DNA from 3 places in the Bacillus cereus group sp. BfR-BA-01430 genome. Region 1 is predicted to be linked to each of the others. Evidence: riboswitches for the same ligand, from Rfam matches in the RefSeq annotation. Region 1 holds a riboswitch; each other region holds the start of a gene.

Region 1 (4,220 bases):
TTTGTAGTAGGTATTGGAATTGCGGCTGTTGGAGGCATTTCCTTACTACTTACGATTATATTTGGAATCGGATTAATCGGTGTATTATGTTCTTTATTTCTTGTTGTGTCGAGTGTCGGTGTTGTATCAACAACAGGTTTTTCGCTTGCGATGAGAAATCAAAAACAAGCGGCTGGAACAGCTTCTGCATTACTGGGTCTACTACAATTTATCTCCGGGGCACTTGTTGCACCTTTAGTAGGTATCGGGGGAAGTAATACAGCGTTTCCTATGGGTGTTGTTATTGCGTTATGTGAAGTAGGCGCCGTTTTATGCTATTTACTCATGGCAAAGCCTAGTGAAAGAAAACTTGTGTTGCAGGAAAAACAAGATATAGACGCATAAAAAAGAGGTGATTCAAACATAAATTGAATCACCTCTTTTCGCATGATAACTATGGTGAGATTGGCTGCATAAAGTGACGATACTGTGACAAAAATGATGGTATGTGCATAGAAAATGACGGTCAAAAGTGCAAAGTGTGAAGTGTTCTCGTTATAATAACAAGTGGAGATATGACGTAAGTTTCTATAGAAAGATTGTCAGGTAGATAAAAGGAGAGTAAAAGATGAAAAAATTATGGGGCGCAGCCTTGCTTGGGAGCATGCTGCTTTTAGCAGGGTGCGGTGGAAATCAACATACAAAGGAAACAAAAGAAAATGTGCAACAATCAGCAGATGAAAAAGAAGCTATGAAGGTATATCAAGGTGTACATGAAAAGTATGATGAGAAAATGAATAAGGAATTAAATCAATCTTTGCAATTATGGGGACAAGCGAAGGAAAAAGGCGGGAAATCGATATCCAACAAGCAATTTAAAGAAGATGTTCAGAAAGTAACAAAGAGCATGTTAGAAGACATTGAGCATATTCGTACAGAAATTCGCGTACCAAAGTCAAAAGAACAAGAGCATAAGTTATATGTAGGGTTCTTAAACGAAACAGAACAAGCGATGAAAAAGCTAGATCAATTAGCAAAAGAAGAAGACTCATCATTAATTCGTGATATAGAAGTTCATTTTTCAACAGCTTCTACATACTATAAACGTTTTCAAAAAGAAGCACAAAACTAACCTTGCATATTGCAAGGTTAGTTTTGTATATGGCAGATTATTTCTTGTCGAAACGTCGATAGAATGGAAAGATAGATATTCCTATTAAGTAAAAATGCAAAAACTGATTTTTCTAAAAATATCCATTTGGATTGACTTTTTGTTTTTTCAGAATTATAATTCAAAATATACAATTCGAACTACAGAATAATATAGTAATTTACTTATCCAGAGAGGTAGAGGGACTGGCCCTATGAAACCTCAGCAGCGGGTTCTGAAAGAAGAATACCGTGCTAATTCCAGCAAGCAACCAAAGCTTGAAAGATAAGTGATAGGCATAGAATAGATTAAAAAGCCTTGATCTTATTTTTTAAGATCAAGGCTTTTTATATTGCGGGATAAGGAGAGGAATTGGCAAAAATTTGCGAATAAAACAAAGTAAATTTATGTGTTTAGGGGGTTATATTGGTGTATGTTGTAAAAAAACTATCAGTTATGGTGTTTACACTATGGATTATTATTACAGCTACTTTTTTAATTATGCATATTATACCTGGTGATCCGTTTTCATCAGATGCAAAGATTTTTCCTGAGGAAGTTGTCCAAAATATGAGGGCTAAATATCACCTCGATGAACCTTTATGGAATCAATATGTAGCTTACTTGGAAGGGGTTATTCATTTTGACTTTGGAGAATCTGTTCAGTCCACGGGTCAAGGAGTAGCAGAAATCATAACAACTGGCTTTGGTCCATCTGCTGTTATTGGATTACAAGCATTTGTTATTTCGTTGTTAGTTGGAATTGCAGCTGGAACTTTTGCGGCCTTATATCATGGGAAAATAATTGACTATAGTGTGAGTCTACTGGCGATTTTAGGTATCTCAATCCCAAGTTTCATCTTAGCGCCGTTATTTATTCAGTTGTTTGCAATTCAATTTGAGTTGCTTCCGGTTGCCTCTTGGGGAACATTTGCTCATACTATATTACCTTCCTTTGCGTTAGCGCTTGGACCGATTGCTGTTATTACAAGATTTGTTCGTTCGAATATGATTGAAGTTTTACAAAGTGAGTATATTAAACTAGCACGTGCAAAAGGAATACCGATTCGAACAATTATTATAAGACATGCGCTTCGAAATGCTATTGTTCCAGTTCTTACTTTTGTCGGACCACTTATGGCTGGCTTGTTAACAGGAACATTCGTGATTGAGAAAATATTTTCTATTCCAGGGTTAGGAAAATATTTTGTAGATAGTATTTTTAACCGAGATTATCCAGTTATCATGGGAACAACTATTTTCTATAGTGCACTGCTCATTACATGTATTTTCGTTACGGATATCATTCATCGTATGATTGATCCGCGCATTCGTTCTATTACGTGAGGAGGGAAATTAAAATGGGGGCTTACGAAATCGATGATCAGCTATTGACGGCGGAAGATAAGAAAGCATTAACTGCTAATAAAGAACAGCAAACGATTAGTCGGAAAAAGGAAGTATTTCAAAAACTCATATCAAACCCAATAGCAATGATAGGGATAGTCACTTTGCTTATAATCGTTATTTTCTCTCTTATCGGAGAAAGTTTAACGCCATATAGTGCAAATGAACAAATAAAAGAAGCAACAAATCTACAACCAAGTAGTGAACATTGGTTCGGTACAGATGATTTAGGAAGAGATATTTGGGCACGAACATGGGCTGGTGGAAAAATTTCATTAGCAGTCGGATTGATCGCAGCAGCACTTGATATCGGTTTAGGTGTACTGATTGGTGGTTTTAGTGGTTATGTGAGAGGACGTAATCGTCTCGGTACGTTAATTGATGAGTGGATTGTAAGAGGAATCGAAGTGATGTATGGTATACCGTATTTATTAATTGTTATTTTACTATTGATTGTTATGAAACCAGGGCTTTTTACAATTATTCTTGCTCTTGCATTAACGGGTTGGATTGGAATGGCACGTCTTGTACGAGCGCAAGTGCTTTCATTAAAACAGAGAGAATTTGTCATTGCCGCTGAGAGATTAGGAACATCTCATATGAAAATTATTTATAAACACCTAATCCCGAATTTAACTGGAATTATTATTGTGAATTTATCTTTTACGATTCCATCTGCTATTTTCTCAGAATCATTTTTAAGTTTTATCGGATTGGGTGTACAATCGCCAGCAGCAAGTTGGGGAACGATGACAAACGATGCACTAGGAACATTGTTAAGTGGGGAATGGTGGCAACTCTTTTTCCCAGCGTTACTAATTGCGTTAATTATGTTCGCTTTTAATGTGATTGGAGATGGTTTGCAGGATGCGATTGATCCAAAAATTGTGAAACAAAATCGAAAGGGGAAAAAACATGGGGCAGCTCTTATCTTTAGAAAACGTAACGTTAGCCGTTGAAAAAGAGGATCGTAAACAACCGATTGTAAAACATGTTTCTTTTTCCATTCATGAAGGTGAAATTGTTGCACTTGTAGGAGAAAGTGGTTCGGGAAAAAGTGTAACAGCACAATCGATTATTGGCTTAAATCAAGAGTCAATTCGCCCTGAGGAAGGGAAAATCTCTTTTCAAAATAGCGAATTAACAAACTTGCAAGAAGCTGAATGGAATCACATACGAGGAAAAGATATTTCTTTTATATTTCAAGACCCACTTTCTTCATTAAATCCAACAATGAAAGTAGGAAAACAGATTACAGAAGTGATCTTGCAGCATGAAAAGAAATCAAAACAAGAAGCAAAAGCAATAGCGATTCAGTTATTAAATGATTTAGGCATACATGAAGCAGAAAAGCGTTTTGAGCAATATCCGTATCAACTAAGTGGCGGTATGAGGCAGCGCATTTGTTTAGCAATTGCGTTTGCTTGTCACCCAAAGCTCGTAATTGCAGATGAGCCGACAACAGCGCTGGATGTAACAATTCAAAAACAAATTATGGGGTTATTAAAAGAGAGAAAAGAAAAACAACATACAAGTATTCTATTAATTACACATGATCTTGCGCTTGTGCGTGAAGTAGCAGATCGAGTTGTTGTGATGTATGGCGGCCGTGTTGTAGAAAAAGGGACGATTCAAGAAGTTATTAAGTCACCGAAGCATCCGTATACGAAAAGTTTATTACAAG
Region 2 (4,220 bases), on a different contig from region 1:
ATAATAAGCCCATCAAATCTCTCTTTTTCAATATCGCGAAATGTCTTATAAAAACTTGTTAAATGATCTTGCGCTACATTGCGAGAGATATGCGATTCCATATGAAGTAAATGCACATCTAATTGAAGGGGCGTATTACCGAGTAATCTAAGTAATTGCGCCTCGGTTTCTTGCTTTTTGGGCATTAAGTTCAAAATTGCAATTTTTAAAGCTCTAATATCTTGTGTTTCTGCTCGCTCCTTTGTCATGGCAAAAATATTTTCTTCTTGCAACACTTTACGAGCTGGTAAATCCTTGTCAATTATGATTGGCATGTGTTTTGCCCCCAATTAAAGCTGCATCCAAATCAGCAATAATATCAGAAACATCTTCTATACCAACTGATAAACGAATTAAATCTGACGTAACACCGGCTAAACGTTGATCTTCTTCCGTTAACTGTCTATGTGTTGTACTAGCAGGGTGAATCACACAAGTTCTTGCATCTGCGACATGTGTTACAAGCGTTGCCAATTTCACATTTGCGATAAATTCTTTCGCCGCTTCTAGTCCGCCTTTAATTCCAAACGTTAAAACTCCACTTGCACCTTTTGATAAGTATTTTTGCGCCAATGAATAGTTTTCGTTACTCTCTAATCCTGGATAATTGACCCACTCAATACGCTCATGCTTAGAAAGCCACTTTGCGATTGCAAGAGCATTTTCACTATGACGTTCCATTCTCAAATGCAACGTTTCTAAACCAATATTGCTAATATATGCATTAAATGGGCTCATACAATTTCCATAGTCCCTTAATAATTGAACACGCGCTTTCACAATATATGCCGCTTCCCTAAAATCCTGTACATAACTTACACCGTGATAACTTGGATCAGGTTCTACAAGTTCGGGATATTTTCCATTCGTCCAATCAAAATTCCCTCCATCAATTACAACGCCACCTAATGAGCTTGCATGCCCATCAATATACTTTGTTGTAGAATGAACTACAATATTTGCTCCATGCTCAAACGCCTGACATAAATATGGCGTTGCTAATGTGTTATCAACAATAAACGGTACGTCTAGTTCTGTTGCAGCACGAGAAAATTCCTTGAAGTTCAAAACGTTCATAGCTGGATTTCCAAGTGATTCTGCATAAATAAGCTTTGTTTTATCATTGGCAAGTGCCACAATTTCATCAGCGGATAAGTTCGGATTAAAGAATGTAACATCAATCCCAAGCTTACGCAAACTAACTCCAAACAAGTTAAAAGTCCCTCCATAAACGGTTGAAGAACAAAGTAAATGGTCACCACTGCTACAAATATTTAAAATAGCAAGCATAATAGCAGCCTGGCCAGAAGCTGTTGCAACAGCGCCTACACCACCCTCTAGTTCCGCTAACTTCTGCTCAAATGCTGCAATTGTCGGATTCCCAATACGTGTATAGATATACCCTTCTGCTTCTAAATTAAAAAGCGCCGCCAAATCATCTGATGTGTCGTATTTATATGTTGTACTTTGATAAAGTGGTAGAACGCGCGGCTCCCCATTCTTTGGTGTATATCCCCCTTGCACACAGATTGTTCCTTTTCCCCATGATTCGCTCATTTCTCATACTCCCTTCTTATATAAAACAAATAAAAAAACTGCTTCTTTCCTGAATGAGAAAGAAGCAGTTTAAAAACACGCTCTAAAATTCCTTCTTATCTCTCAGGATTTATTACCTGCAGGATTTGGCACAATTCCGATATTCGGCTGTTGCCAAGGCTTCATAGGGCCTGTCCCTCCACCTTTTCTTGATAAGACTATGCAATTACCAATGATTTTATAGCAATTATTTTCTAATGTCAATTTATTTACTGAATCTTTACAAAACAATATATTAACTGTTTATTTTTCTTTTCAAAAAATTAAAATTATATAACTATACTGTTTTTCATATCCTATATAACAATAACAAACAAGTATCTCTTAGTAACTACTTTATCATCACAGCTGTGCCATAACCGATTCACTCTGTCAACCCTTGCCCAGCGGTCATCTCAAAGCGCAGACCAACAATAGCATTGGCCCCTAATCTTTGTCTCTTTCTCCAAACGTCCTTTTACCATTTTCTTAGAAATCCTCTAGTATTTCTACTAGTTCTTCCTCAACAATTGACTTTAAATCTTTATTGAACAACACTTCCCGTTATGAATCCAAAAATGCCTGTAATCGTTTTTGTTGGTACTGAATCTGTAGATACCATCAACATTTTTATCCTGCTACATATATAAAAAGCAACTTTTTATTTAAATGAACATAAATTTCCAGTTTATAATAAAAAATAGATATCCTTTCAAGGGAACAATCCACTTTTTTACTTTGTACTTATTCACAACATTGATATAATGATTAAAAATGCAGTTATCATTATATCACCTGAGGGGGCTTTTACAATGACATTAAATAAAGCACTTACAATTGCTGGTTCTGACACAAGCGGTGGTGCCGGAATGCAAGCGGATTTAAAAACATTCCAAGAACTTGGTGTATACGGAATGACATCTCTTACAACAATCGTAACAATGGATCCACACAATGGCTGGGCACATAACGTATTTCCTATCCCTGTTTCTACATTAAAACCACAATTAGAAACAACAATTGAAGGTGTCGGTGTAGATGCATTAAAAACAGGTATGCTTGGATCAGTAGAGATTATCGAAATGGTTGCTGAAACAATCGAAAAACATAATCTAAAAAACGTTGTCGTAGATCCAGTTATGGTTTGTAAAGGAGCAGACGAAGCTTTACATCCTGAAACAAATGACTGCTTACGTGATGTTCTTGTACCAAAAGCATTAATTGTAACACCAAATTTATTTGAAGCATATCAATTAAGCGGTGTAAAAATTACTTCTCTTGCAGACATGAAAGAAGCAGCGAAAAAAATTCATGCTTTAGGTGCAAAATATGTACTGATTAAAGGCGGTAACAAATTAGGTACAGAAACAGCAATTGATGTATTATATGATGGTGAAACATTTGAACTTTTAGAATCAGAAAAAATTGATACAACAAATACACATGGTGCAGGTTGCACATACTCAGCAGCCATTACAGCTGAACTTGCAAAAGGTAAATCTGTAAAAGAAGCTGTAAAAGTTGCGAAGGAATTCATTACTGCGGCGATTCGTCATTCGTTTAAAATCAACGAATATGTAGGCCCAACACATCACGGTGCATATCGTAAATTTGCCGGAAAAGAACTTGTATAACGACGCAAAAATAAAGCTATCAAACGGTAGCTTTATTTTTTTCTGTTCCACGTGAAACGTAAACCGAAGAAGAAGAGCGAAACCCCGCTCTTCTTCTTAACAACATCTTGATACTTTTCCGCCTTTTGCATTAAATCTTGCTTCTTGTGCCTCTGCAAAAAATTGTTTTCGGCATAAAATGGGATCTCCAGGATGATTTTCTTTCATATGAGTGACATATGTTTCATAACTTGGAACGCCAACAAGCAAGCTAATGAATTGTTTTCTTGCTCCCCATATGTTTCCTAATTTTTTAAGCATAATTTCTCGACTCACTTTCATCTCTTGGAATATATGGTGCTTCTTTTAATGGTGTAGCTTTGTTTTGCAACACACGAATCCATATACGAATTGCAGAAATTAGAACTGCTATGACGACTAACATGAAAATTCCACAAAGTGCCGCATCAATATAATCATTGAAAATGATTTGTTTCATTTGTGCGATATTTTTTGCTGGTGCTACTATTTTTCCTTCATCTAGTGCACCTTGAAATACTTTTGCATGCGATAAAAATCCGATTTTAGGATTTTCATGGAACAGCTTTTGATAACCAGCTGTCATTGTTACAATTAGCAATCCGATTGTTGGGATAAGCGTTACCCAAACGTATAGCTTTTTACCCATTTTGAATAAAATAGTTGTTCCAAGTAATAAAGCAATTCCAGCTAGCATTTGGTTAGCAATACCGAAGAGTGGCCATAATGTATTAATGCCACCAAGAGGATCCACTACTCCCTGATATAAGAAGTAACCCCATCCTAATACGCATAATGTTGTGGCGGTCACATTTGCTACTGTGGAATCTGTTCTTGCAAACGGCTTATATACATGCCCTAATATATCTTGAATCATAAAACGGCCTATGCGTGTTCCTGCATCAATTGTCGTTAAAATAAATAGTGCTTCAAATAAAATGGCGAAGTGATACC
Region 3 (4,220 bases), on a different contig from region 1:
CCTGGCGTCTTCCATAACGGCCTCATAATTGGTCGACAAAACGTACCGATGAATTCAAGTAAGCCATATCCTACTAATAGCGATAAAAATGCCGAACCGATTGGAACGAGTAAACTTACTGATATAACTAACTTTTCATACAAAAATGGTCCTACATCCGGCGCAAAAAACCAAGTTGGTCCTACTTTCAAACAATATAATGCCCCAAATATAACTCCAATCACTTTCAAAAAAGAAAAGCAAATATCCACAAATGATGCCTTCCATTTCTTCGTGTAAAAAGGATAAATCGCACCAATTACCATCACACCAAAAGCATAATACGGTACAGTTAATGAAGTGGCTGATCGAATCCACGATACAATATGGTCAATCATAATAGATGAAGTACCATTGATTGTAACAGGCACAAAAAACAGAAATATTCCCACAAAACTAGCGAAAATGAAACGAATGATAATTCCTTTCTCTGCTGTTGCTTTTAAGACTTTGTTTTCTAATTCAATTTGACTCATTTCTCTTACACCTCCAGTTTTCTAAATATTCTGCACAAATATTTTATATTCCTTTTTTACTGTAATATTTTGAATAACAACTGAAAGGATATAAGAGAACTGTAAGAAATAATCTTGAATGAAAAGTTATTTGTTCAATCTTTTCGATATTTATATCCGTGCTTTTGGTAAAAAACATTTAACTTCGGATTATGAGCGACACAATCCAGCTGTACGTACTCTTTCTCATTTTCTCATGAATCTACTCGATTCCTTTTGTACGGATTTCATATTTTATAAAAAACAGAAAGAAGTTTAAAGATACCTTCAAACTTCTTTCTTCCCCGTTCTTTTATTGATTTCTTTTCACTTCTTTAAATTCTTCTTTCACCTGCTCAAGCGTTCCTTCTTCTGTCATTAAACGATATGCTGTATAAGCGAGCGCTTTCGCAGCTGTAATGAGCGCCTTATCTCCCAGTTCAGAACGAGCGGCTTCTCTAAACTCATTCGTATGAGCGATTAAATCGTCTGGACCAATTTTGATATATGGATGGATTGTTGGAACAACTTGACTGACGTTCCCTGCATCTGTTGATCCAATACCAAATCTTTCTTTTCGATGCACGATTTCTCCAAGCAATTCTAATTCTTCAGCAACTACTTCATTCAATGTTTTTGTTATAAGCAACTCATCAATTTCATTTTGAAATGGATCTATTTTTACTGTTGTCCCAGTAGCTAATGCCGCTCCTTGTGCAATATTTTTCACCTTTTCCATCACTTCTGTACATCTTTTCCGCGTTGCTGCACGAATAAAGAAACGAGCCGCTGCATAATCTGGAATAATATTTGGAGCCTTTCCTCCTTCTGTAATCACACCGTGAATTTTCACATCCGCAGGTAGCTGTTGGCGAAGTGCATTAATACCATTGTACAGTTGAATAATGGCGTCTAATGCATTAATCCCTTCCTCCGGTGAAGCTGCTGCATGCGCTGATTTCCCGTAAAAGTGAAAATCAAGTGGATCTACCGCAAGAGACGGACTTGTTGTTGCTGTTTTTCCACTAGGATGAATCATAAGCGCCGCATCAACATGATGAAATAATCCTGCTTTCACATAGCTAGCTTTTGCACTTCCATTTTGTCCCCCTTCTTCCGCTGGCGTACCAAACACAACAATCTCACCGCCAATCTCTTCAAGCGTTTCTGATAAAGCAATCGCTGCCGCCACGCTAATTGTTCCAATTAAATTATGACCACAAGCATGACCTAGTCCAGGCAATGCATCATACTCTGCTAAAAAGGCGATTGTAGGCCCTGATTTCCCTGAACTTTTCCTTGCAATAAAACCCGTTTCATGTCCAGCGATATTGTGTTGCAATTGAAATCCTGCGCTGCCGAGTAGTAAACTTAACGTTCGAGATGCGAAAAATTCTTGATTACCGATTTCAGGATTCGCATGAATAGCATGGCTTGTTTGAATATACTTTTCTTTGTTTTTTTCAATACTCTCTTGAATGATGTTACGATGTGATGTTACTTGTGTTGTTCCCATTCCCTTTACTCCTCCTTTTATTTACACGTAAAAAAAGCCTCTTTCCTAAAAGATAGAAAGAGGCTTTCGCATATACATTCAAACTACGCTTCTTTCTTATCTTTCAAGTCTATTACTTGCTGGAATTGGCACAGTATTCATAAAGAATCCGCTGCCGAGGCTTCATAGGGCCAGTCCCTCCACCTCTCGTGATAAGAATTTTCATAAAATTATATTAAATTATTTTTATTCTATTGTTATTCCGAGTAAATGTCAAGGAATTCCTATCGGATTTTACCGAATATCTAAAAATCCTGTTAATACACCAATTGTTTCAGGTGCTTGCAATCTTGCACATATATACGGAAATTCCGGGCTCCCTTCAAACATCATTTGCGATGTTAACGGAGCTCCTGCCCAAAAAATTTCATCATCAATGACTACAAACGGGAATGATTTATTTTGTCTTTGTACTCTTGCGTTTTTTAACGGAATAGGGCCATCACTATAAATTATTACTTGTGCATTCGTGCGCATTAACGCTTGCCATACTCTCTTATCGATTTTTCTTGTACTTGGCAACGATAGAACAATTTTTCGTTTTGCCGCCAAAATATCTTTTAGCAACCCTTTCGGTTCCTCTAAATTCATTTCCATAAACCAACGTAAGCGCTTCGTAATTTTCCGCTCCCATACTTGACGTGACGTTGTGCGATCATACACATTTCCGTGGCGCTCTATATGAGCCGTTAATTGTGATAATGCTTGTTTTCTTGAAAGATTTTTACGCATATATTGACAATCTGACAGTTGAATGAACTTCCCTCTCGCCCTTGTTACGGCAACATTCACAAGGCGATGGTTTTTATGATCAAAAAATAGTACACCAGGGCGCTCTTGTGGGTAACTATCAACCGTATCAAATAGTATCATATCCCTTTCAGAACCTTGAAATTTATGAACTGTTGCTGCTAAAACTGGCACATTTTGATATTTCGTTTTTTGCAATATCTCTCTTATACATGTTGATAAAAAGCGGGACTGCGCTCGATATGGCGTCACAACACCAATGGATTGAACACCATCTAATACTCCGATTAAAATCATTTGCATCGCCACTAAGCCAGACATCATATTAAAACGCGATCCGGAAGCAGCATCTTTTAAAGAATAAGCCCCCATTAAGCTTGTATCAAATAAAACAGTTGCCTCGTTTGCGAACGGTTGTAATTTTGCTAGTTCTTTACGCTTTGAAACAGACGGATGATCATAGACTCTATTTTTATATATAAATGAATTTGTAAATTTTGCGATATCCGCATGCATCCGTCTTTGTTCCTGCAACATATATACATTGGGATGTGCTTCTGATTGATTAACAGATTCTACAATTCCCACATGATAAAATATATCTTCACCAAGCCACTTTCGAACAAGCTCATGGTTCGCCATTGCGATTGGCGGCAGCTGCAAGAAATCTCCGCAGATGACAATTCGTTTTCCAAGTGAAGCTGCGAAAGCAATTTGCGGAACATATGCCATACTGACTTCATCTACTATAACTAAATCAAATGTGCGTTCATAAATCAGCGCATCAATTGCGCATTTTGATAATGTCGCACCAATTACTTGTGCATTTTCAATATACTCTCTTTCTACTTCTTTCATTTTCGCCCTCTGTTTTCGAAGTTCACCTTCAATTTCTTGCATACGTTTCTTATCAGAAGCAGTCGCTTTATAAGATAGTATTTTTTCACGCAAATCTTGACGCATCTCTTCTAAATAAAGTCTTTCTTCCCCCCATGAACCATTTGTCGTTTCCACAAGTCTTGAAGCAAGTAATGTCTCGTGATTACGTATATGTTCATGTTGGCTAAAACCGTAACGAACAATTTCTCCTGGCGTCCATTTATTCTTCTTCTCCATTTGCTTCGTAACTTCGCTCATCAACACATCCACTGCCGCATTACTATGAGCTAATACAAGAACTGATTTTCCTTTTTGATAATGCGCAGAAATAATCCGTGATAAATTATACGACTTCCCTGTTCCAGGTGGCCCCCAAACGTATGTTGTCGCATTGTAAAATGCTCGATACGCTAATTCATTTTTCGGATTTTTCATTTTTTCAATATGTTTCGGTGCGCTCGTTCCATCTAATAAACGTCTTATACGTTGACGCTTCTGTTTTT

The links. Region 1 has a riboswitch for S-adenosylmethionine ahead of MR058_RS18770 (ABC transporter permease). Riboswitches for the same ligand answer to the same signal wherever they lie in the genome.
Positions count from the first base shown of each region.
Region 2: linked by a shared signal. The riboswitch ahead of MR058_RS17225 (bifunctional O-acetylhomoserine aminocarboxypropyltransferase/cysteine synthase) and the one ahead of MR058_RS18770 (ABC transporter permease) in region 1 are both predicted to bind S-adenosylmethionine.
Region 3: linked by a shared signal. The riboswitch ahead of MR058_RS06840 (M20 family metallopeptidase) and the one ahead of MR058_RS18770 (ABC transporter permease) in region 1 are both predicted to bind S-adenosylmethionine.

Region 1 is NZ_JAKUEW010000014.1:31,280-35,499, reverse strand. Features, by position in the region: gene MR058_RS18780 (multidrug effflux MFS transporter) at 1-384, shown strand, start outside; gene MR058_RS18775 (hypothetical protein) at 608-1,111, shown strand; SAM riboswitch class I at 1,312-1,421, shown strand; gene MR058_RS18770 (ABC transporter permease) at 1,559-2,476, shown strand; gene MR058_RS18765 (ABC transporter permease) at 2,491-3,495, shown strand; gene MR058_RS18760 (ABC transporter ATP-binding protein) at 3,452-4,220, shown strand, end outside.
Region 2 is NZ_JAKUEW010000011.1:86,548-90,767, reverse strand. Features, by position in the region: gene metA (homoserine O-acetyltransferase MetA) at 1-314, opposite strand, end outside; gene MR058_RS17225 (bifunctional O-acetylhomoserine aminocarboxypropyltransferase/cysteine synthase) at 298-1,596, opposite strand; SAM riboswitch class I at 1,689-1,794, opposite strand; partial or broken gene MR058_RS23725 (heavy metal-binding domain-containing protein) at 2,000-2,242, opposite strand; gene pdxK (pyridoxine/pyridoxal/pyridoxamine kinase) at 2,427-3,248, shown strand; gene MR058_RS17215 (YbdD/YjiX family protein) at 3,345-3,548, opposite strand; gene MR058_RS17210 (carbon starvation CstA family protein) at 3,541-4,220, opposite strand, start outside.
Region 3 is NZ_JAKUEW010000002.1:463,214-467,433, forward strand. Features, by position in the region: gene MR058_RS06835 (YjiH family protein) at 1-515, opposite strand, end outside; gene MR058_RS06840 (M20 family metallopeptidase) at 847-2,049, opposite strand; SAM riboswitch class I at 2,143-2,247, opposite strand; gene MR058_RS06845 (AAA domain-containing protein) at 2,323-4,220, opposite strand, start outside.